One region of the Rhizobacter sp. P1_G5 genome, then DNA from elsewhere that is predicted to be linked to it. Evidence: predicted binding sites of a transcription regulator. Region 1 holds the regulator's gene; each other region holds the start of a gene.
The links. Region 1 encodes sigma-54, which starts transcription at its own class of promoters, with help from an activator protein. Its sites were predicted from a motif close to TGGCANGNAANCTGCTTT; they were not measured.
Positions count from the first base shown of each region.

Region 2: AC1D12_RS06990 (PEP-CTERM sorting domain-containing protein) is a predicted target of sigma-54. The motif match lies at 2,551-2,568, and genes of this name have one in related genera.
Region 3: AC1D12_RS18795 (CmpA/NrtA family ABC transporter substrate-binding protein) is a predicted target of sigma-54. The motif match lies at 3,074-3,091, and genes of this name have one in related genera.

Region 1 is NZ_JBFUCB010000116.1:5,961-12,763, reverse strand. Features, by position in the region: partial or broken gene AC1D12_RS11095 (SPOR domain-containing protein) at 1-174, shown strand, start outside; gene AC1D12_RS11090 (thiol:disulfide interchange protein DsbA/DsbL) at 262-930, shown strand; gene lptA (lipopolysaccharide transport periplasmic protein LptA) at 1,020-1,643, shown strand; gene lptB (LPS export ABC transporter ATP-binding protein) at 1,640-2,416, shown strand; gene AC1D12_RS11075 (RNA polymerase factor sigma-54) at 2,427-3,959, shown strand; gene AC1D12_RS11070 (THUMP domain-containing class I SAM-dependent RNA methyltransferase) at 3,971-5,203, shown strand; gene AC1D12_RS11065 (YidB family protein) at 5,297-5,731, opposite strand; gene AC1D12_RS11060 (16S rRNA (uracil(1498)-N(3))-methyltransferase) at 5,801-6,520, opposite strand; gene AC1D12_RS11055 (hypothetical protein) at 6,560-6,803, opposite strand, start outside.
Region 2 is NZ_JBFUCB010000061.1:9,314-16,116, forward strand. Features, by position in the region: gene rfbC (dTDP-4-dehydrorhamnose 3,5-epimerase) at 1-195, shown strand, start outside; gene AC1D12_RS06985 (nucleotidyltransferase family protein) at 204-1,295, shown strand; gene AC1D12_RS06990 (PEP-CTERM sorting domain-containing protein) at 2,025-2,519, opposite strand; gene AC1D12_RS06995 (porin family protein) at 2,897-4,114, opposite strand; gene AC1D12_RS07000 (undecaprenyl-phosphate glucose phosphotransferase) at 4,225-5,619, opposite strand; partial or broken gene AC1D12_RS07005 (GGDEF domain-containing protein) at 5,797-6,803, opposite strand, start outside.
Region 3 is NZ_JBFUCB010000278.1:502-7,100, reverse strand. Features, by position in the region: gene AC1D12_RS18805 (ABC transporter ATP-binding protein) at 1-732, opposite strand, end outside; gene ntrB (nitrate ABC transporter permease) at 735-1,640, opposite strand; gene AC1D12_RS18795 (CmpA/NrtA family ABC transporter substrate-binding protein) at 1,663-2,886, opposite strand; gene AC1D12_RS18790 (ANTAR domain-containing response regulator) at 3,173-3,823, opposite strand; gene AC1D12_RS18785 (hypothetical protein) at 3,882-4,175, opposite strand; gene tsaD (tRNA (adenosine(37)-N6)-threonylcarbamoyltransferase complex transferase subunit TsaD) at 4,360-5,415, shown strand; gene AC1D12_RS18775 (Hsp20/alpha crystallin family protein) at 5,408-5,836, opposite strand; partial or broken gene AC1D12_RS18770 (branched-chain amino acid ABC transporter substrate-binding protein) at 5,930-6,599, shown strand, end outside.

The DNA.
Region 1 (6,803 bases):
GCCAAGCTGGCGATGATGGGCCTGCAGGCCAAGATCACCGAGCGCGAGCAGTCCGGGCGCACGATGTTCCGGGTGCGCCTCGGCCCGTACGACAAGAAGGAAGACGCCGACCTGGCGAAGGAAAAGCTGGATGGCGTGGGGGTGGAATCGGCGCTGGTCCGCGTGCAGAAGTAAGCCGGGATCGAAAGAGCAGCCCTGAACTTTTCCATCCGACACCGACTCCACCGCTCGTCGTTGATCCCTACCACTTTGGAACTGAACATGAACCGTCGCGATTTCTCGGCACAGCTGGTCGGAGCCAGCCTGGGCGGTGCCGGCCTGGGCACCATCGGCCTCACCGCCAGCACCGGCGCCCTCGCGCAAGGCGCCCCGGTCGAGGGCACCAACTACATCAAGTTCGCGCAGCCGGTGTCGCCTGCCACGCCGGGCAAGATCGAGGTGGTGGAGTTCTTCTGGTACGGCTGCCCGCACTGCAACGCCTTCGAGCCGGCGCTCGACGCCTGGCAGAAGAAGCTGCCGGCCGACGTGGTGTTCCGCCGCGTGCCGGTCGCGTTCCGCGACGAGCCGTTCGTCGCGCACCAGAAGATCTTCTATGCGCTCGAGACGCTGGGCAAGGTCGATGCGATGCACCGCAAGGTCTTCTACGCGATCCACAGCGAGCACGCCCGCCTGGACAAGCCCGACGAGATCGCCGCCTTCATGGCCAAGAACGGCGTCGACAGCGCCAAGTTCCTGGAGGCCTACAACTCGTTCTCGACGCAGACCAAGACCAAGCAGGCCGCCAAGCTGGCCGAGGCCTACAAGCTCGATGGCGTGCCGGCGCTGGGCATCAACGGCCGCTACTTCACCTCGGGGTCGCTGGCCGGCACCAACGAGCGCATGCTGCAGGTCACCGACTTCCTGATCCAGAAATCCCGCACCGGCGCTTGATGACCCCAAGTCGGTGCAACGCCGACTTCATCTGGTAACCCCGACGGCATGAAACTGTGGCTAGAATGGCCTGCAAGTTTCATGCCGCAATGACCCCACTTACCTACACCTCCCTTTTCTCCCGGCGTCGGCTGGCGCTTGTCGCCGCCGCCTGTGCGCTTGCCACGGCGTTGCCGGCCCAGGCCGAACGGGCCGACCGGCTGAAGAAGATGGAGGTCGAATCCGACCAGCCGGGCAAGGTCGACCTGATCAACCAGCTGGTCGTGTTCAACGGCAACGTCGTCGTCAGCAAGGGGACGATGCTGATCAAGGCGGGGCGCATCGAGGTTCGCGAGGGGCCGGACGGTTACCAGTCCGCCATCGCCGTCGGCACGCCGACCCAGCCGGCCAGCTTCCGGCAGAAACGCGAAGGCGTGAATGAATTCGTCGAAGGCGAGGCCGAGCGCCTCGAGTACGACAGCAAGCTCGACACCATCCGCTTCGTCAACAAGGCCTCGGTGCGCCGGCTGCGCGGCACCGCGGTGGCCGACGAAGTGACCGGCGCGCTGATCACCTACGACGGCACGGCCGAGCTCTTCACCGTCGCCGGCGGCAGCGCCGCGGTGACCCCGAGCAACCCGACCGGCCGCGTGCGCTACGTGTTCACGCCGAAGGAAGGCACGCCGGCCGCCGCTGAAGCGGCCTCGCAGGCAGCCTCGGGAGCACGCCGTTGAGCGCCGTCCCCGCCAGCACCGCCGCGGCCGACACCAGCCGGCTGGAGGCCATCGGCCTGCAGAAGACCTATGGCGCGCGCAAGGTGGTCAAGGACGTGCGCCTGTCGGTGCGCAGCGGCGAGGTCGTCGGGCTGCTCGGCCCGAACGGCGCCGGCAAGACCACCAGCTTCTACATGATCGTCGGCCTGGTGCGCGCCGATGACGGCCAGATCCTGATCGACGGCCAGCGCGTCGAGCGCCTGCCGATCCACCAGCGTTCGCGCCTGGGCCTGAGCTACCTGCCGCAGGAAGCCTCGATCTTCCGCAAGCTGACCGTCGAGGAGAACATCCGCGCCGTGCTCGAGCTGCAGCGCGGCCCCGACGGCAAGGAGCTGCCGAAGGCCACCGTCGACAAGCTGCTCGGCGACCTGCTGAACGACCTGAGCATCGAGAAGCTGCGCGACAGCCCGGCACCGGCGCTGTCGGGCGGCGAGCGCCGCCGCGTCGAGATCGCCCGGGCACTGGCCACGCAGCCGCGCTTCATCCTGCTGGACGAGCCGTTCGCCGGCGTCGACCCGATCGCGGTGATCGAGATCCAGCGCATCATCGGGTTCCTGAAGAGCCGTGGCATCGGGGTGCTGATCACCGACCACAACGTGCGCGAGACGCTGGGCATCTGCGACCGCGCGTACATCATCAGCGAGGGGCGTGTGCTCACCGAGGGCACGCCGGCCGAGATCGTCGACAACGCCGATGTGCGAAAGGTCTACCTCGGCGAACACTTCCGCATGTGAGGGCTGACACATGAAGCCCTCCCTTCAGGTCCGCCTGTCGCAGCATCTGGCCTTGACGCCGCAGTTGCAGCAGTCCATCCGGCTGCTGCAGCTCTCCACGCTCGAACTCCACCAGGAAGTCGAGCAGATGCTGGAGCAGAACCCCTTCCTCGAGGCCGAGCTGGAGGAGGCGGCCCCGTCCGAGCCCCTGACCGAACGGCTGACGACCTCGGAGCGCAATGCCGAGCGCGAGGCCGACAGCAGCACCGCGAGCGAGTCGTCCGCCGAGACCGCGCCCGATGAGTCCGCCGGCGTCGACAGCGCCGAGTTCGGCGCGACCGAGCGCGAGGACTGGGAGAACGGCACCGAGCGCGACGATTTCGACGGCATCCGCGAGACGCCCAGCGCGGCCGGCAGCGGCAGCAACCCCGACGACGACTTCGACGGCCAGGACCGCAACCCGCAGGCCCCCAGCCTGCAGGATCACCTGCGCGAGCAGCTGCTCGGCATGCGCGTCAGTGCCGAAGATGCGATCGCGATCACCGTGCTGATCGAATCGCTCGACGACGACGGCTACCTGGCCGACCCGCTCGAGGAGATCGCCGCCGAGCTGGCAGGCGACCCCGAGCAGCAGGAGGAGATCCTCGAGCGCCTGCAGTGCGCGCTGAAGTGGCTGCAGAACATGGAGCCGCTCGGCGTCGGCGCCCGCAACCTCGGCGAATGCCTGACGCTGCAGCTGCGCGCGCAGGAGCGCTGCGAGGCGCAGATGATCGCGATCATCATCTGCAAGCAGCACCTGGACCTGCTGGCCCGGCGCGACATGAAGAAGCTGATGGCCGCGACCGGCGCCGACGAGGAGCTGATCAAGGAAGCGCAGACGCTGATCGTCGCGCTGGAGCCGAAGCCGGGCCGCCCGTTCGCGCGTGCCGAGGCCAACATCATCGTGCCCGACGTGATCGTGCAGAAGTCCGGCCGCAACTGGAAGGTCGTGCTGAACCCCGACGTGATGCCCAAGCTGCGCATCAACGACCTCTACGCGCAGGCGATCCGCCAGGGCCGCGGCTCGGGCGGGGCCGGCGGCAGCGCGCTGAGCTCGCGGCTGCAGGAGGCGCGCTGGTTCATGAAGAACATCCAGCAGCGCTTCGACACCATCCAGCGCGTCTCGCAGGCGATCGTCGAGCGGCAGAAGAGCTTCTTCACGCACGGCGAGATCGCGATGAAGCCGCTGGTGCTGCGCGAGATCGCCGACGAGCTCGGCCTGCACGAATCGACCATCTCGCGCGTGACGACGGCCAAGTACATGGCCACGATGTTCGGCACCTTCGAGCTGAAGTACTTCTTCGGCTCGTCGCTGAACACCGAGGCCGGCGGCAATGCGTCGAGCACCGCGGTGCGCGCGCTGATCAAGCAGCTGGTCAGCGCCGAGGACGCGGCCAAGCCGCTGTCGGACAGCCAGCTCAGCCACATGCTGGAGGAGCAGGGCATCCAGGTCGCGCGCCGCACCGTCGCGAAGTACCGCGAAGCGCTGAAGATCGCGCCCGCGAACCTCCGCAAATCCCTCTGAACTGAATCCCGATGTGCGCCCTCCCCCTGTTCCTGCCCTGTGCCGCGGGCGTTGAAGCGCTCCTCGAAGAAGAGGTGCTGCGCATCCTGCCGACCGCGCAGGTGCACGCCGGCCGCGGCGGCGTCGCGCTCGACGGCGACCCGCAGGACGTGATGACGCTGAACCTCGAATGCCGGCTCGCGCAGCGCGTGCTGGCCGAGGTGGCCGAGGGGCCGTACCGCGACGAGCACGACCTGTACGAGCTCGCGCGCGGCGTCGACTGGCAGCAGTGGATCACGCCCGAACACACGCTGCGCGTCGACACCACCGCGCACCGCAGCCCGCTGCGCAGCCTGAACTTCGCCGCGCTGCGCATCAAGGATGCGGTGTGCGACCAGTTGCGCGAAGCCACCGGCACGCGCCCGAGCGTCGACACCCGCCACCCCGACCTGCCGCTGCTGCTGCACGTCGCCGAGGAGCGGGCCTCGCTGTATGTCGACACCTCGGGCGAGCCGCTGTTCAAGCGCGGCTGGCGCGAGGACAAGGGCGACGCGCCGCTGAAGGAGACGCTGGCCGCCGCGATGCTGGCCGCCGCCGGCTGGCGCGGCACGCCCGAGGCCGGCGGCGCGCTGCACGACCCGTGCTGCGGCTCCGGCACGATCGCGATCGAGGCCGCGCAGATCGCCTGCGGCATCGCGCCCGGGCTGAAGCGCCGCTTCGCGTTCGAGCGGCTGTTGCCGTTCGCCGATGCCGAGATGCGCGCGCAATGGCAGCGCCTGAAGAGCCATGCGCAGTCGCGCATCCACGCGAGCGCGGTGACGATCCACGCGAGCGACGTGTCGTTCCGGATGGTCGATTTCGCGCGCCGCAATGCGCAGCGCGCCGGCGTCGAGCAGGCGATCCAGTTCAACGGCGGCGATGCGCTGGAGCGCCCGGCGCCCACGTTGCCGGCCACGCTGCCCGGCACGCTGATGATCAACCCGCCATACGGCGAGCGCATCGAGGTCGCGGGCAAGGCGCGCGCGCCGGCGCACGATGAAGACGACAACAAGGCCCTGGTCGCCGACTTCTTCCCGCGCCTGTCGGCGCACTGGAAGCGCGCCTACACCCAGCACCCCGCCGGCTGGACCGCCTGGGTGCTGAGCCCGGACATGAAGCTGCCGGGCTCGATGCGGCTGAAGGAGTCGAAGCGCGTGCCGATGTGGAACGGGCCGATCGAGTGCCGCTTGTTCCGCTTCGACCTGGTGGCCGGTTCGGCGCGCTGACCCATGACAACCCCTCGCCCGGCGGGTACGCCGGTCGATCCCCCGAGGGGATGCGGGCCGGCTTGGGGCGGCCCGGCGCTCGGCCCGCCCCCGTCAGCGTCGCAGCAAGCTCCCGATCAGGCTGCCGATATCGCCCATCCCGCCGGCCGCACCGCTGGCCGGCAACTCCCCGTTCGGCGTCAGGTGGTCGACCACCTGCGGCAGCACCTGCGACAACTGATCGGCCGCCTCGCCGTGCGACAGCCCGAGCTGCTCGGCGATCTGCGCCAGCTGGCCTGAACCGAGCACGCTCTGCAGCTGCTCGGCCGAGATCGGCAGGTTCTGCCCGGTCGACACCCACGAGCCGATCACCGAGCCGAGCCCGCCCTGCTCGAAGCGGGCGATCAGGTCGTTGAGACCGCCACCCGAGCCGTTCGCGTTCAACATCGACACCACGGCGGTGATCAGCGCGGCGTGGTTGCCGCCGCCCTGGCCCGTCGGGTCGTTCTGGCCGGCCACCATGCCGATCACGGAATCCAGCAGTCCCATGAGGTGCTCCTTGGAGTGGGGAGACCGATTGTGGGCGCCGCCCGTGTCGACCACAAGACCGCTCGGGGCTCAGGCGCCCGACGACAGCCCGAGGTACGCGAGCACCGCGAGCGGTGCCGTGTCGGCCCGCAGCACGCGCGGGCCGAGGCTGGCCGGCGCGAAGCCGCTGGCCGCGGCCGCCGCCTCTTCGGCCTCGCTGAGCCCGCCTTCGGGGCCGCTGAGGAAGGTCAGCGCACCACCGGCCTCGGCCTGCAGCGGCTCGGGCGTGCGCAGGCTCAGCACGAAGCGGCGGCCGGCGGCCGGCGGCTGGCCGCGCAGCCAGTCGGCGAGGCTGCGCACCGGCGCGATCAGCGGTACGCGGGTGCGCCCGCACTGCTCGGCGGCCGCGGCCGCGACGCCCTGCCAATGCGCCTGCTTCCTGTCGGCGCGCTCGCCGCTCAGGCGCAGCACCGAGCGCTCGGTCATCAGCGGCTGGATCACTGCGACGCCGAGCTCGGTCGCCTTCTCGACCAGCGCATCCATGCGCTCGTTGGCCGGCATGCCGAGCGCGAGCGTCACATGGATCGGCAGCTCGCGGTCGACCGGGATGTGCGCATTCAGGCGCACGGCCACGTCGCCGCGGCCCATCCGGACGACCTCGGCCTGCCACTCGCCGCCCTCGCCGTTGAACAGCGTCAGCGGATCGCCGGGCTGCAGGCGCAGCACCTGCACGTGGCGCGCGGCACCGGGAGGAAGGCTCAGTTCGACGCCGGCCAGCATCGGCTCGGCCACATGGAAACGGGGAGGCATGACCGAAGTGTGCCAGCCCTTCCGGTCAGCCCGTTCGCCTCAGCCGTCCTGCTCGTCGAGACCGCGCCAGCGCCGGCGCCATGCACGCCAGCGCGTCTTCAGCCGCCGCGCGCCGCGCCACGCGGCCGAGCGGCGCAGCGCCTCCATCACGCGCAGCTTGGTCGCGCGCCACCACGTCAGCGCCCGCGCGAACCACGCGAAATGCATCAGCTGCGACTCGGTCAGGATGAACAGGCGCCCGACGATCGCGGTGCCGAGCAGCTTGGCGACGACGATCACCGTG
Region 2 (6,803 bases), on a different contig from region 1:
CACGGCTTCCTGGTGCTGAGCGAGACGGCCGACTTCCTCTACAAGACGACCGACTACTACGCGCCGAAGGAAGAGGGCTGCGTGCGCTGGGACGATCCCGAGCTCGGGATCGCCTGGCCCGACGTCGGTGGCGCGCCGCAGCTGTCGGCCAAGGACGCGGCGGCGTTGCCGCTGCGGGAAGCGAGGCTCGAATGACGAAGGCGATGATCCTCGCGGCCGGCCAGGGCACGCGCGTGCGTCCGCTGACGCGCGACCTGCCGAAGCCGATGGTGCCGATCCTCGGCAAGCCGGTGATGGAGTACCTGATCGAGCACCTGGCGCGCTATGGCGTGCGGCAGATCATGGTCAACGTCGCGTTCAACCACCGCAAGATCGAGAGCCATTTCGGCGACGGCCACCGCTGGGGTGTCGAGATCGGCTATTCGTACGAAGGCGTGCGCGAGCACGGCGAGATCGTGCCGAAGCCGATGGGTTCGGCCGGCGGCATGAAGAAGATCCAGGATTTCTCCGGCTTCTTCGACGAGACGACCATCGTGCTGTGCGGCGATGCACTGATCGACCTGGATTTCGGCGCGGCGCTGTTCGAGCACCGCAGCAAGGGGGCGTTGGCGAGCGTGGTGACGCTGGACGTGCCGCGCAGCGAGGTGCAGAACTACGGCATCGTGAAGTGCGACAAGGACGGCCATGTCGAGTCGTTCCAGGAGAAGCCGAAGCCGGAGGAGGCGCACAGCACGCTGGCCTCGACGGGCATCTACATCTTCGAGCCGTCGGTGCTCGATCTCGTGCCGAGCGGCGCGGTGTTCGACATCGGCAGCCAGCTGTTCCCGCTGATGGTGGAGCGCCAGCTGCCGTTCTATGCGCAGAGCCGCTTCTTCAACTGGATCGACATCGGGCGCGTCAGCGACTACTGGAGCGTGCTGCAACGGGTGCTGCGCGGCGAGGTGGCGCAGATGGACATGCCGGGGCGCGAGGTGCGGCCGGGCGTGTGGGTGGGGCTGAACACGCGGGTGCCGTGGGACGAGGTGACGATCAACGGGCCGGTGTACATCGGCTCGGGCGTGGAGATCGAGCCGGGCGTGACGATCCAGGGGCCGACGTGGATCGGCACGGGCAGCCACCTGCGGCGCAACTCGAAGGTGGTGCACAGCGTGCTGTTCGAGTACACGCGGATCGGTGAGGGGCAGACGTTCACGGACATGATCGTGGCGCCTTTGTACTGCGTGGATCGCAAGGGCAAGACGTTCTACCAGGGCGACGAGGAATGCACGCTGCGTTGGTCTGACGCACGGGCTTGAGTCTTCTGGTTCTGCGCGTCGCGGCGCGGCGCGGCGGGTGAGGGGATGGGCTGGGGGCTCAGCCTCGGCGGTCGGCCCTGGCGGGCCGACTCCACGAAGAAGCTCGGCTTCGGGGGTGCATCGCCAAACTCCCTCCGCTCACTGCGTTCGCTGTGGTCAAACAGTGGCGATGAGCATGTCTACGAAGCGCGCTGGCGCGCGCCACCCCCGAAACCAAGCTTCTTCGTCYCCTCAGAAGTCGCCCCCAACCCATCCCCTCACCCGCCGCGCCGCTKAYCACCACCAGCTCTTGTTGGGGGGAAAAGATTGAAGTGACCGACGAGCGTGCTGGCGCTCGCATGCCTTGTCCATCATTTGTTCGCTTGTCACCGCCGKAGMASCYGYGCGGTGGCACAAAGGCGCGGGTGGGGAGGCTGTGGCGCGCCAATAAGGAGGGGGCGCCGGAGCTGGCTGGTTTCATYGCCCGCGTGCGCAGCACGCTTCGTGKACTGACTGTCGCCCACTGTTTGACCACAACGAACGAAGTGAGTGGCGGGAGTTTGGGCGACGGGCCATGAAATCAGCCAGCGCAGGGGAGTCAGCGCCCCGCCAGGGGCGATGACCGCACCCGACGGCGCGCCACAGCCTCCCCACCCGCGCCTTTCCGCGCAGCAACCGCACGAGAACGAAAAAGGCCTCGCAGTTTGCGCTGCGAGGCCTTTCGTCAGAGCCTCAACTGAGGCCCGAACCTTACTCTTGCGGACGACGGCGGCGCGACACGAACACGATCGCGCCCAGGCCGGCCAGCAGCATCGCGTACGTCGCCGGCTCCGGAACGGCCGTGACGGTGATGTTCTGCAGCGCCAGGCTGAACTTCTGCGGGTACACGCCCAGCAGCGCGAAGATCAGGAAGCTGTCGCCGCCTGCCTTCGTCACGAACGAGTACGTGTTCCAACCGGTCGTCTTCGTCGAGTCGGACAGCTGGTCGAACGTGCCCGGGCCCTTCTGGCTGTCGAACAGGAACGCGAAGTCCAGCGTGCGGTCCAGCGGACCACCCGTCTTCTCCGCTTCATATTGGAAGCTCACGTTGTACAGCCCCGGCGCGAGGTTGTCGAACACCTCGTAGCAGAAGCTCTGACCCAGCTTGCTCTTCAGCGYATCGTCGCAGCTCTCGCTGCTGGCGAACGCCGACCCGGTCGCGAAGGTCATCGCGGTCAGGGCCAGTGAAACTAGAAACTTCTTCATGGATACCTCCTGGTGATTAGGTGCTTTCCCGTATGCAAGACACACGCCACTTTCAGATCCCATCCCCAGTTCAAGGGGGGTCGATCGAGGCGCACAGGGCAAGAGGCAGCCGGCATGCCCAGCCGGCTTCACTTCGAACCGCTCTTTGCCCCTCAAAAGCGGCCGAATTTGCCGCAGCAACTACCTTTCGGCAGCCCAAGCTTGCCGATTTCCGCCCTGTATCGCTTCGTTACTGCTTGCAAGTGGCTGCAAACTGCCTTCAAGTCGACACATCAGCATGGTCCATGCCTGGGCGAATTTCCCTGGCGTGGTGCAATGCAGCATGAATTCAGGGCGCCGCGGCACATCGCGTCACGCCATCCGACAAGGCGTCGGACTCAGCGCAGGCTGACCTGCCCGGAACAGCTCCCGGTGGTCGCGCTGTAGGGGTAGGTGATCGTCAGGTTGTCGCCGACGATCTGACGGCGTTCGTGGCCCACGTTGCACGCGAACTGCAGGCTGCGCAGCGGCTGCCACGCGATGCCGAGGCCGTAGGTGGTGGTGTTGTCCTCGCCCTCGGCCGGCGCGGTCACGCCGTTGGCGATGAAGGCGTTGTCCAGCTTGCGCCGGGTGTAGCCGCCCTGTGCGGTGAGCTGGATCTTCGCGGTCGCGTCCCAGCGCGCCTTCAATTGCAGGCCGTGACTGACCCGCGTGTCGCTCGAATCGATCTCGTTGAGCGCCGTGCCGAAGGTGCTGCTGCCCACGCTGCTGTCGCGCGAGAGCTGCGTGTCGAAGTTCAGCTTGCCGGTGGCCTGCCAGTTCCAGCCGAGCGCGCCGGTCCAGGTGTTCGTGTCGCGCTGCGATTGCACCGAATGGTTCTCGCGCGTCACGCTGACACGCGCATTCAGCGTGCTCAGGCCATTCGGCTTCGCGAGCAGGCTGAGGTCGACGTCGTTGCGGCGGAACACATCCGGCTCGACGCCGAAGTTCGGGAAACGCCCCTCGGTGTGCCGGCCGCCGAGCCGCACGCTCAGCGCATCGGAGTCGGCCCAGCGCACGCCGGCGTTCACCGTCTGCTGGCGCACGTCGCGGTTGTCGAACTCCGCGGCCGAATAGCGGCTCTGGTTGCCGGCCCAGCCGCCCTCCAGCGTCCACGCGGTGACGACGCCCACACGCACCTGCAGCCCGGCGCCCGTCGTGCGCAGCTGGTTCTTGCCGGTGTAGCGGTTCTGGCTGTCGAGGTCATAGCGGTACAGGCTGCTGCGCTGCTCGGCCGTCAGTTCGCCCGACACGCGCTCGATGGTCGACCAGTCGAGCCGCGCCGACAGCCGGTGGTCGGTGTTGTTCAGCTGCGTGTTGTTCTTGTAGCGGTTGATGTTGGCTTCGAGCCCGGCCGTGAAACGCTGCCGGCCGAACGGCTGGTCGATCGCGGCACGCAGCCCGGTCGACGACACCGCATCGCGCGCCGCCGGCTCGCCATCGGGCGCGCGGAACAGGTTGTTGTCGGCCGAGATGGCCTGGCTGATGCCGAACACGTACGGATCGGATTCGTCACCGGCATGGACGGCGCCGGCGAAGCCGGTCAGGACAAGAACAGCAACCGAAGAACGACGCATAGGTACACCAAATACAAAAGAACGATCAAGCAACGCCCGCGGAACCGGCTTCGCCCGGCCGCCGGGTGGCGCCCCTCGGGGGCAGGAGCGAAGCGACTGGGGGGCCCACATCAATATGCGTTGCGGTCGAAGAGGACGAGCCGCACGGTGCGCACGATGATCATCAAGTCCAACCCGATCGACCAGTTGCGCAGGTACTCCAGGTCGTACTCGACGCGCGCGGCCATCTTGTCCAGCGTGTCGGTCTCGCCGCGAAAACCGTTCACCTGCGCCCAGCCGGTGATGCCCGGGCGCACCTTGTGCCGCACCATGTAGGCCTGGATCATCTTGCGGTACTGCTCGTTGTGCGCCACCGCATGCGGGCGCGGCCCGACGATGCTCATGCGCCCCTGCAGCACGTTGATCAGCTGCGGCAGTTCGTCGAGCGAGGTCTTGCGGATGAACGCGCCGAACGGCGTGATGCGCGCATCGCCGCGCGTGGCCTGCTTCACCACCGCGCCGTTGTCCTGCGTCGTCATCGAGCGGAACTTGTAGACCTCGATCTCCTCGCCATCCAGCCCGTTGCGCTTCTGGCGGAAGATCACCGGCCCGGGCGAACTCAGCTTCACGCCGATCGCCAGCGCCGCCATCACCGGCGAGATCAGCAGCAGGATCAGCGACGCCAGCACGATGTCGCTGAATCGCTTGACCAGGTCGTTGGTGCCGGTGAACGGCGACTCCAGCAGGCTCACCACCGGCACGCCGGCCATGTCCTGCAGGCGCCCCTGGATCACGCTGACGCCGAACACGTCGGGCGCGTAGTACACCGAGGCGGTCGTGTCCTGCAGCGAGGCCAGCAGGTTCACGATGCGCGGCTGCGACGTCAGCGGCAGCGTGATGTAGACATCGCGCACACCGTGGCGGCGCACCCACTCGGCCAGGTCCTCGAAGCGGCCCTTCACATGCTCGCGCGCATCAGGGTGCAGGCGATCCGGCGAACGGTCCTCGAAGAAGCCGACGAAGTCCTGCCCGAACGAACTGCGCGCCTTCAGCGACTCCAGCACCTTGGCCCCGAGCGGCCCGGCCCCCACCACCACCGCGGGTCGGCGGTATTCCGGCCGCAGCGCCAGGCGCCGCAGCGCCTCCTTGCCCCCGCGCACCGCGATCCATTGCACGACCGGCGTCAGCCCGGCCCACCAGGCCAGCACCCGCCACTCGAAGAACTTCAGGCTGTCGGTCGCATAACCGCACAGCACCAGGATGCCCAGCAGCGCGATCCACGCGCTGAGGATGTCGATGGCCGCGTTCAGGCTGCGGTCCTTGAAGCGGTTCACGCCGGGGAAGCTCAACACCAGCACGAGCATGCACAGCGTCAGTGCCGGCCGCTCGACCGGCTCGTCGAACACGCTGCTGACGGCGAGATAGCACAGCACCGTCAGCAACGGCTCCATCACCGCGGCGATGAAGGAGGTGACGGAGGGCGGTGCTCCGAGGAACAACTGCCTATGGCTGCGTTCTTCGAACATGGGGGAGGTCCGTTGGAAATTTCACGAACCTCCCACGCACGAGGCGTGCCAACTTGCCCGCGCGCTGTAACTGAATTTCTCTCGCCGCGCCAGAGGGTGAATACGGGCGACCTTCCTGTCAGAAAGCCCGGTTCCGGTCACCGTTGGACACAGGTGACCGGTAGATTCGACAAGCTTTTATCCGACACACGTCCGGTTCTTACCGGTTCGCTTCGCCTCGTAGAGCGCTTCGTCGGCGCGTTCGAGCGCGGCCTCGATGGCCTCGCCCTGCCGGTACAGCGTGACGCCGGCCGAGAAGGTGACGAAGACCTGGCGCTGCTCGTGCATGAAGAGCCCGCCGGACAGCGAGCGCTGCAGGCGCGTCAGGATCTGCTCGCCCTCCTGCACCGGGGTGTCGGGCAGCAGCACGACGAACTCCTCGCCGCCGTAGCGCGCCACCATGTCGGTCGGGCGCAGCGCCTTGCTGACCACTTCGGCCAGCGACTTCAGCGCGATGTCGCCGGCCGCATGGCCCAGCTCGTCGTTCAGGCGCTTGAAGTTGTCGACGTCCAGCAGGCCGATCGACAGCTCGGTCTGGCCGCGCTCCATGCGTGCCTTCTCGGCGTCGAAGGCCTGCATCAGGCCGCGGCGGTTGGCGATCTGCGTGAGCTGGTCGGTCGACACCTCTTCCGACAGCCGCCGCAGCTCGCCTTCGAGCTCGGCCACGCGCTCGGACAGGCCGACCGCCTTCGCATGCTCCGACTCGAGCCGGCCCTGCGCCTGGCTGACCAGCGACTGCACGGTGCGGCTCTCCTCGACCATCTCGCGCACGACGCCGGCCAGGCTCTCGAGCGAATCGGCCTTCTCGATGGTGTCGGCATAGCGGCCGACGCTCTCGTGGAAGCGGCCGGTATGCTGGCCCAGCTCGCCCAGCTCGCTGAGCATGCGGTTGATCAGCAGCTTCAGCGCGTCGCGGGCGCGCGCCCTGTCCTCGCGCAGCTGGTGCTGGCGCTGGCGGGTGTGGCCCAGCAGCTCGCTGACCGAGCGCACGCTGCGCGCGGTCAGGCCGCCGTCGATCTGCAGCTTCATCGCGTCGACCTGGCCGCGCGCCCAGCTGTCGTCCTCGGCCAGCTCGGCCAGGCTCGCGGTGAGCTCCTGGCACAGCCCGCTCAGCTGGTCGACGAAGTGATGGCGGTGCGCCAGCA
Region 3 (6,599 bases), on a different contig from region 1:
CACGTACTTGGGGTCCTCGGCGAGCTCGACACGGTTGCGCGGCCGCGGCAGCTCGATCGACAGGATCTCGCCGATCGTCGCCGCCGGCCCGTTGGTCATCATCACGATGCGGTCCGACAACAGCACCGCCTCGTCGACATCGTGCGTCACCATCACCACCGTGCTGTGCGTGCGAGCGACGATTTTCAGCAGTTCGTCCTGCAGGTGGGCACGGGTGAGCGCATCGAGCGCGCCGAACGGCTCGTCCATCAACAGCACCTTGGGCTCCATCGCCAGCGCCCGCGCAATGCCCACGCGCTGCTTCATGCCGCCGGAGATCTCGTGCGGGCGCTTGGCCGCGGCATGCCCCATGTTGACGAGCCCCAGCGCCGCCAGGGTTCGCTCCTTCAGTTGCGCCTTCGACTCGCTCGCGCCGTACACCCGCTCGACCGCCAGATGCACGTTCTCGTGGCAGGTGAGCCACGGCAGCAGCGAGTGGTTCTGGAACACCACCGCGCGCTCGGGCCCCGGCGCAGCGATCTCTCGCCCGTCGCAGATCAGCGAGCCCCCAGTGGGCAGCGTGAGCCCTGCGATCAGGTTCAGCAGCGTCGACTTGCCGCAGCCCGAATGCCCGATCAGCGTGACGAACTCGCCCTTCGCGACCGACAGGTCGATCTCGCGCAGCGCGTGGAAGCGGCCCTTCTTCGTGTGGAACACCATCTCGGCCTGGTGCACTTCGATGAATCCGGTCATGCTCAGACCTCCTCGTAGGTGAAGCGTTTGGCCACCGCGATCAGCGCCCATTCGAGCAGCAGCCCGACGATGCCGATCACGAAGATCGCGATCAGGATGTGCGTGACGTTCAGGTTGTTCCACTCGTCCCAGACCCAGAAGCCGATGCCGACGCCGCCGGTCAGCATCTCGGCCGCGACGATCACCAGCCAGGCCGTGCCCACGCTCAGCCGCACGCCGGTCAGCATGTACGGCAGCACCGCAGGGAACAGGATGCGCGTCATCACCTTCCACTCCGACAGGTTCAGCACGCGCGCCACGTTCAGGTAGTCGGCCGGCACGCGCTGCACGCCGACCGCGGTGTTGATGACCATCGGCCAGATCGAGCAGATGAAGATCGTCCAGATCGCCGCCGGGTTCGCCGCCTTGAACACCAGCAGCCCGATCGGCAGCCACGCGAGCGGCGACACCGGCCGCAGCAGGCTGATCAGCGGCGAGGCCATGTGGTTCAGGAAGCTGAAGCGCCCGATCAGGAAGCCCACCGGGATGCCGACCAGCGCCGCCAGCCCGAAGCCGATCGCCACGCGTTGCAGCGAGAACAGGATGTTCCAGCCGATGCCCTGGTCGTTCGGGCCCTTGCTGTAGAACGGATCTGCAAACAACTTGACCGCTTCGGTGAAGGTGGCGGCCGGCGTCGGGAAGCTGCCTCCCTTCATCGTCAGCAGCGCCCAGATGGCGACCAGCAGCGCGACGCCGATGACCGGCGGCAGCACCTTCAGCAGCAGCGCGTTCCAGTCGACGGCGCGCCGCGGCGGCGGCGTGGCGGGCACGGGTGTGGACGGAAGCGGCGGCGGCCTCACGACCACCGGCGGGGCCGCAGGAGCCTCGTCGCCGGCATCGCGCGGGGAATGGAACACGGCACTCACCATGGCGTTCTCCTGTGTGGCCCGCTCAGGCCTTGAGCTTGAAGCTGTCGGCGTACTTCGCCGGTTCCTTGCCGTCCCAGACGACGCCGTCGATCAGCTTCGCGCTGCGCAGCGGCTCCTTCGGCACGTTCACCTTCATCGCGCTCGCGGCCTGCTTGTAAAGCTCGATCTGGTTGATCTGCTTCGCGACGCCGAGGTAGTCCGGGTGCTCCTTCAGCAGCCCCCAGCGCTTGTGCTGCGTCAGGAACCACATGCCGTCGCTCAGGTACGGGTAGTTCACCGCGCCGTCGTTGAAGAACTTCATGTGGTTCGGGTCGTCCCAGGTCTTGCCCAGGCCGTTCTGGTAGCGGCCCAGGATGCGCTGGTTGATCGCGTCGACGCCGGTGTTGACGTACGACTTGTCGGCCACCGTCTCGGCCATCTTCAGCTTGTTCTGCAGGCTCGCGTCGATCCAGCGGCTCGCCTCGATCACCGCCATCATCACGGCACGCGCGGTGTTGGGGTACTTCTTGACGAAATCGCCGGTGGTGCCGAGCACCTTCTCGGGGTGGTCCTTCCAGATGTCCTGCGTGGTCACCGCGGTGATGCCGATGCCGTCCATGATCGCGCGGTGGCCCCAGGGCTCGCCGACGCAGTAGCCGTCCATGTTGCCCACGCGCATGTTGGCCACCATCTGCGGCGGCGGCACGGTGATGACCTTGGCATCCTTCATCGGGTTGATGCCGACGCTCGCGAGCCAGTAGTACAGCCACATCGCGTGGGTGCCGGTCGGGAAGGTCTGCGCGAAGGTGTACTCGCGCTTGTCGGCGGCCATCACCTTGGCGAGCGATGCGCCGTCGACCGCACCCTTGTCGGCCAGCTTCTTCGACAGCGTGATCGCCTGGCCGTTGTTGTTCAGCGTCATCAGCACGGCCATGTCCTTCTTCGGCCCGCCGATGCCCAGGTGCACGCCGTAGACCAGGCCGTACAGCACGTGCGCCATGTCGAGCTCGCCGTTGACCAGCTTGTCGCGCACGCCGGCCCACGAGGCCTCCTTGGTCGCAACGATCTTGACGCCGTACTTCCTGTCGAAGCCGAGCACCGAGGCCATCACGATCGACGCGCAGTCGGTCAGCGGGATGAAGCCGATGCGCACTTCCTCCTTCTCGGGCTTGTCGGAGCCTTGCGCATGCACGGCGCTCTGCAGCCCCGGCACCAGGCCGGCAGCACTGCCCGCGGCAGCGGCTTTGATCAGGGTTCGGCGGCTCATCAGGTTCTTTCGCGTGAGTGGGCTAGTCATGGCGTGGCTCAGGTTCTCGGAAAGCAAAAACAAAAAGGCGTCCGCACGGTGCGGGCTCAGCCTGCACGGTGGGGACGCCATCGTCCGACCCGCGTCGCGCCAACCTTGGTGCGTGCGGATGTCTGTGGAAGATCGCCGTTGACCTTCCGCACGTCACTATGCAAGTGGCGTGCCACGGCTGTCTTCCCAGGGGCGGTTCGCATCGGCGATGTTGCAACGCACCAAGTGCGCCGCAGGCCGCACTGCGGCAGTGCGTTCAGCCGAGCAGGTCCGACACGTCGAGGATGCGCCGCGCCACGTCGGCGAGCCGCAGCCCCTTGTCCATCGCGGCCTTGCGCAACMGCGCATAGGCGGCTTCCTCGCTGAGCCCCTGGCGCGACATCAGCAGGCCCTTCGCGCGGTCGATCACCTTGCGGTCCGAGAGTTCGGTGCGCGCGTCGGCCAGTTCGCGGCGCAGGCCTTCCTCGTGCCGGAAGCGCGCCATCGCGACGTCGAGCACCGGCTTCACCCGCTCCGGCGCCAGCCCGGCCACGACGTAGGCGGTGACGCCGGCGGCGATCGCATCGGGCACGTGGCTGGTGTCGTCGTCGTCGGTGAACAGCACGATCGGGCGGCGCGCATCGCGCGTCGCCATCACGACATGCTCCAGCGTGTCGCGCGCCTGGCTCTCGGCGTCGATGATGATCATGTCGGGCTGGATCTGCGCCAGCCGCTCCGGCAGGAAGACATCGGCCGGCAGCACCGCGACGATGTTGTAGCCGTTCTCCAGCAAGCCGATGCGCAGCGCCCGCGAGCGCTCGGCCTCGATCGGGTCGGGCGCGCCTTCGCTGCCGTCGGAGGCCAGCGAGTCGGGAGCGACGATGACGATGCGCAGGACCGGGGCGGTCGGCGCGCGCGGCGGCTTCATGGGCCAGAGCGCAGCAACATCCGCGCCACGCGGTGCGGCGCGGCCGATCGCCGGGGAATCAGCGCTCCTGCGAACTCGTGTGCAGCGCGCGGCGGATCCAGCCGCCCAGCGGCCGCAGCGAGTCGAACATCGAATCGGCTGGCGGCTCGTCGAACTCCCGTTCTTCGAGCAGGCCCTGCGCCTCCAGCGCGTCAAGGAAGAGCTGCACCTCGGGGCGCTTCAGTCCGGCGATGGACGCCAACTGCTCCAGCGTCATGTGCCGCTGCGACATGTCGCTGAGCATGCGCCGGTGCGCGGTGCGATCGAACGGCGCAGGCAGCTCCGTCCAGGCCAAGAGGCGGTATTCCTTCATGGGGTTTCCCTAACGACGTTGTTGTAGTTGGCAATTGCTTCGGGGCACTGCTCGGTCACGCAGGTTAGTCGCCCGCGCTCGAACCGGGAAGGGGGTCGGATAGTAATCGAGGGTAAACCCTTGGATGCGCCGTGACAAATTTGGCGCCGGCGGGCGGCGTGGGTGCGCTGGCTACACTCGCTGGATGAAGGTACTGGGCGTGGAATCATCGTGCGACGAAACGGGCGTGGCCCTGGTGGAGGCCGGTCCGACCGGGGTTCCGGCCCTGCTGGCCCATGCCCTGCACAGCCAGATCGCGATGCACCAGGCCTACGGCGGCGTGGTGCCTGAACTGGCCTCGCGCGATCACATCCGGCGCGTGCTGCCGCTCACCGAACAGGTGCTGCACGAGGCCGGCGCCTCGCTCGCCGAGGTCGACGTGGTCGCGTTCACGCGCGGGCCGGGGCTGGCCGGGGCGCTGCTGGTCGGCGCAGGGGTGGCCTGCGCGCTGGCGGCGGCGCTCGGCAAGCCGGTGCTCGGCGTGCACCACCTCGAGGGGCACCTGCTGTCGCCGTTCCTTGCGAGCGATCCGCCGGAGTTTCCGTTCGTCGCGCTGCTGGTGTCGGGCGGGCACACGCAGCTGATGCGAGTCGACGACGTCGGCCGCTACGAGCTGCTCGGCGAGAGCATCGACGATGCGGCCGGCGAGGCCTTCGACAAGTCGGCCAAGCTGCTCGGGCTCGGCTACCCGGGCGGGCCGGCGCTGTCGCGCCTGGCCGAAGCGGGGCGGCCCGATGCCTATGCGCTGCCGCGGCCGCTGCTGCACAGCGGCGACCTCGATTTCTCGTTCGCCGGGCTGAAGACCGCGGTGATGACGCAGCTGCGCAAGCTCGGCGATGCGCCGACCGACTCGCAGCGCGCCGACATGGCCGCGTCGACGCAGGCCGCGATCGTCGAGGTGCTGCTGAAGAAGTCGCTCGCGGCGCTGAAGCAGACCGGGCTGAAGCGACTTGTCGTCGCCGGCGGCGTCGGTGCGAACAGCCGCCTGCGCGCGCAACTGGATGCCGAATGCGCGAAGCGCCAGGTCAGGGTGCATTACCCCGAGCTGGCGCTGTGCACCGACAACGGCGCGATGATCGCGCTCGCCGCCGCGATGCGGCTGCAGCGCGGCGCCGCGGCCGGCCGCGACTACGGCTTCGACGTGCGGCCGCGCTGGCCGCTCGCGACGCTGGCCGCGGCCGGCACCGAGGCCGTCAGCTGATGCTGATCTGCGTCGCGCCGGTCGGCACGCGCTTCGCGAGCGTCAGCGTCAGCACGCCGTTCTCGAACTTCGCGCTCGAGTTCGCCTGGTCCACTTCGGCCGGCAGCGCGACCGTGCGGGCGTAGTGCGCGGCACTGCGCTCGCGGTACAGCACGCGTTCGCCTTCCTTGGCGTCGGCGGTCTTCGCATCGCCGGCTTCCAGCGTGACGCGGCGGCCTTCCACCGAGACCTTCAGCTGGTCCTTCGACAGGCCCGGCAGGTCCAGCGTCAGCGTGTACGCGGTGTCGCTCTCGACGACGTCGAGTGCCGGCACGCGCGGCTGGGCCGGTGCCGGCGGCAGCCGGTCGGCGAACAGGTGATCGAACGCGCGCTCGAGCGAGGTGGCGCGGCGCGACGACAGCGAGGGGGTCAGTACGAACATGATGGCTCCTACAATCCATTCAATCGCTGCACAGCGCAGCAACCATGCCGCTGAAACTTGGAGCGGCATTTTTGTTTTCAAGTGGGTTGAAAAATGAAGATCGTGCGTTGGGTCAGGCGCTGCGGCGCGGTGCTGGCATGGCTGGCAGCGGTGGGCCCGGTGGCTGCGGCGCCTGCATCGTCACCTGCCGCCGAGCCGGTGCGCGTCGCGCTGATCGAAGGGCTGTCGGGTTCCTTCGCGAACGCCGGCGAGGCGGTGTACCGCAACCTGCTGTGGGCGGTGGAGCGGGTGAACCAGCGTGGCGGCGTGAGCCTGCCGGATGGCCGCCATCCGCTGGAGCTGGTGCGCTTCGACAGCAAGGGCAGCAATGAAGAGGCGCTGTCGCTGCTGCGCTCGGCCATCGACCAGAAGATCGGCTTCGTGCTGCAGGGCAACAGCTCGGCCACCGCGGCCGCGCTGATCGACGCGCTGAACAAGCACAACCAGCGCGAGCCGGCGCGGCGCGCGATCTTCCTGAACTACTCGGCCGTCGACCCGGCGCTGACGAACGAGAAGTGCAGTTTCTGGCACTTCCGCTTCGATGCGCATGCCGACATGCGGCTGCAGGCGCTGACCGACGTGCTGGCTGCCGATGCGCGCGTGAAGAAGGTCTACCTGATCGGCCAGGACTACAGCTTCGGCCAGAGCGTGCTGCGCCAGGCGCGCGTGATGCTCGCGGCCAAGCGGCCCGACATCGAGATCGTCGGCGACGAACTGCACCCGC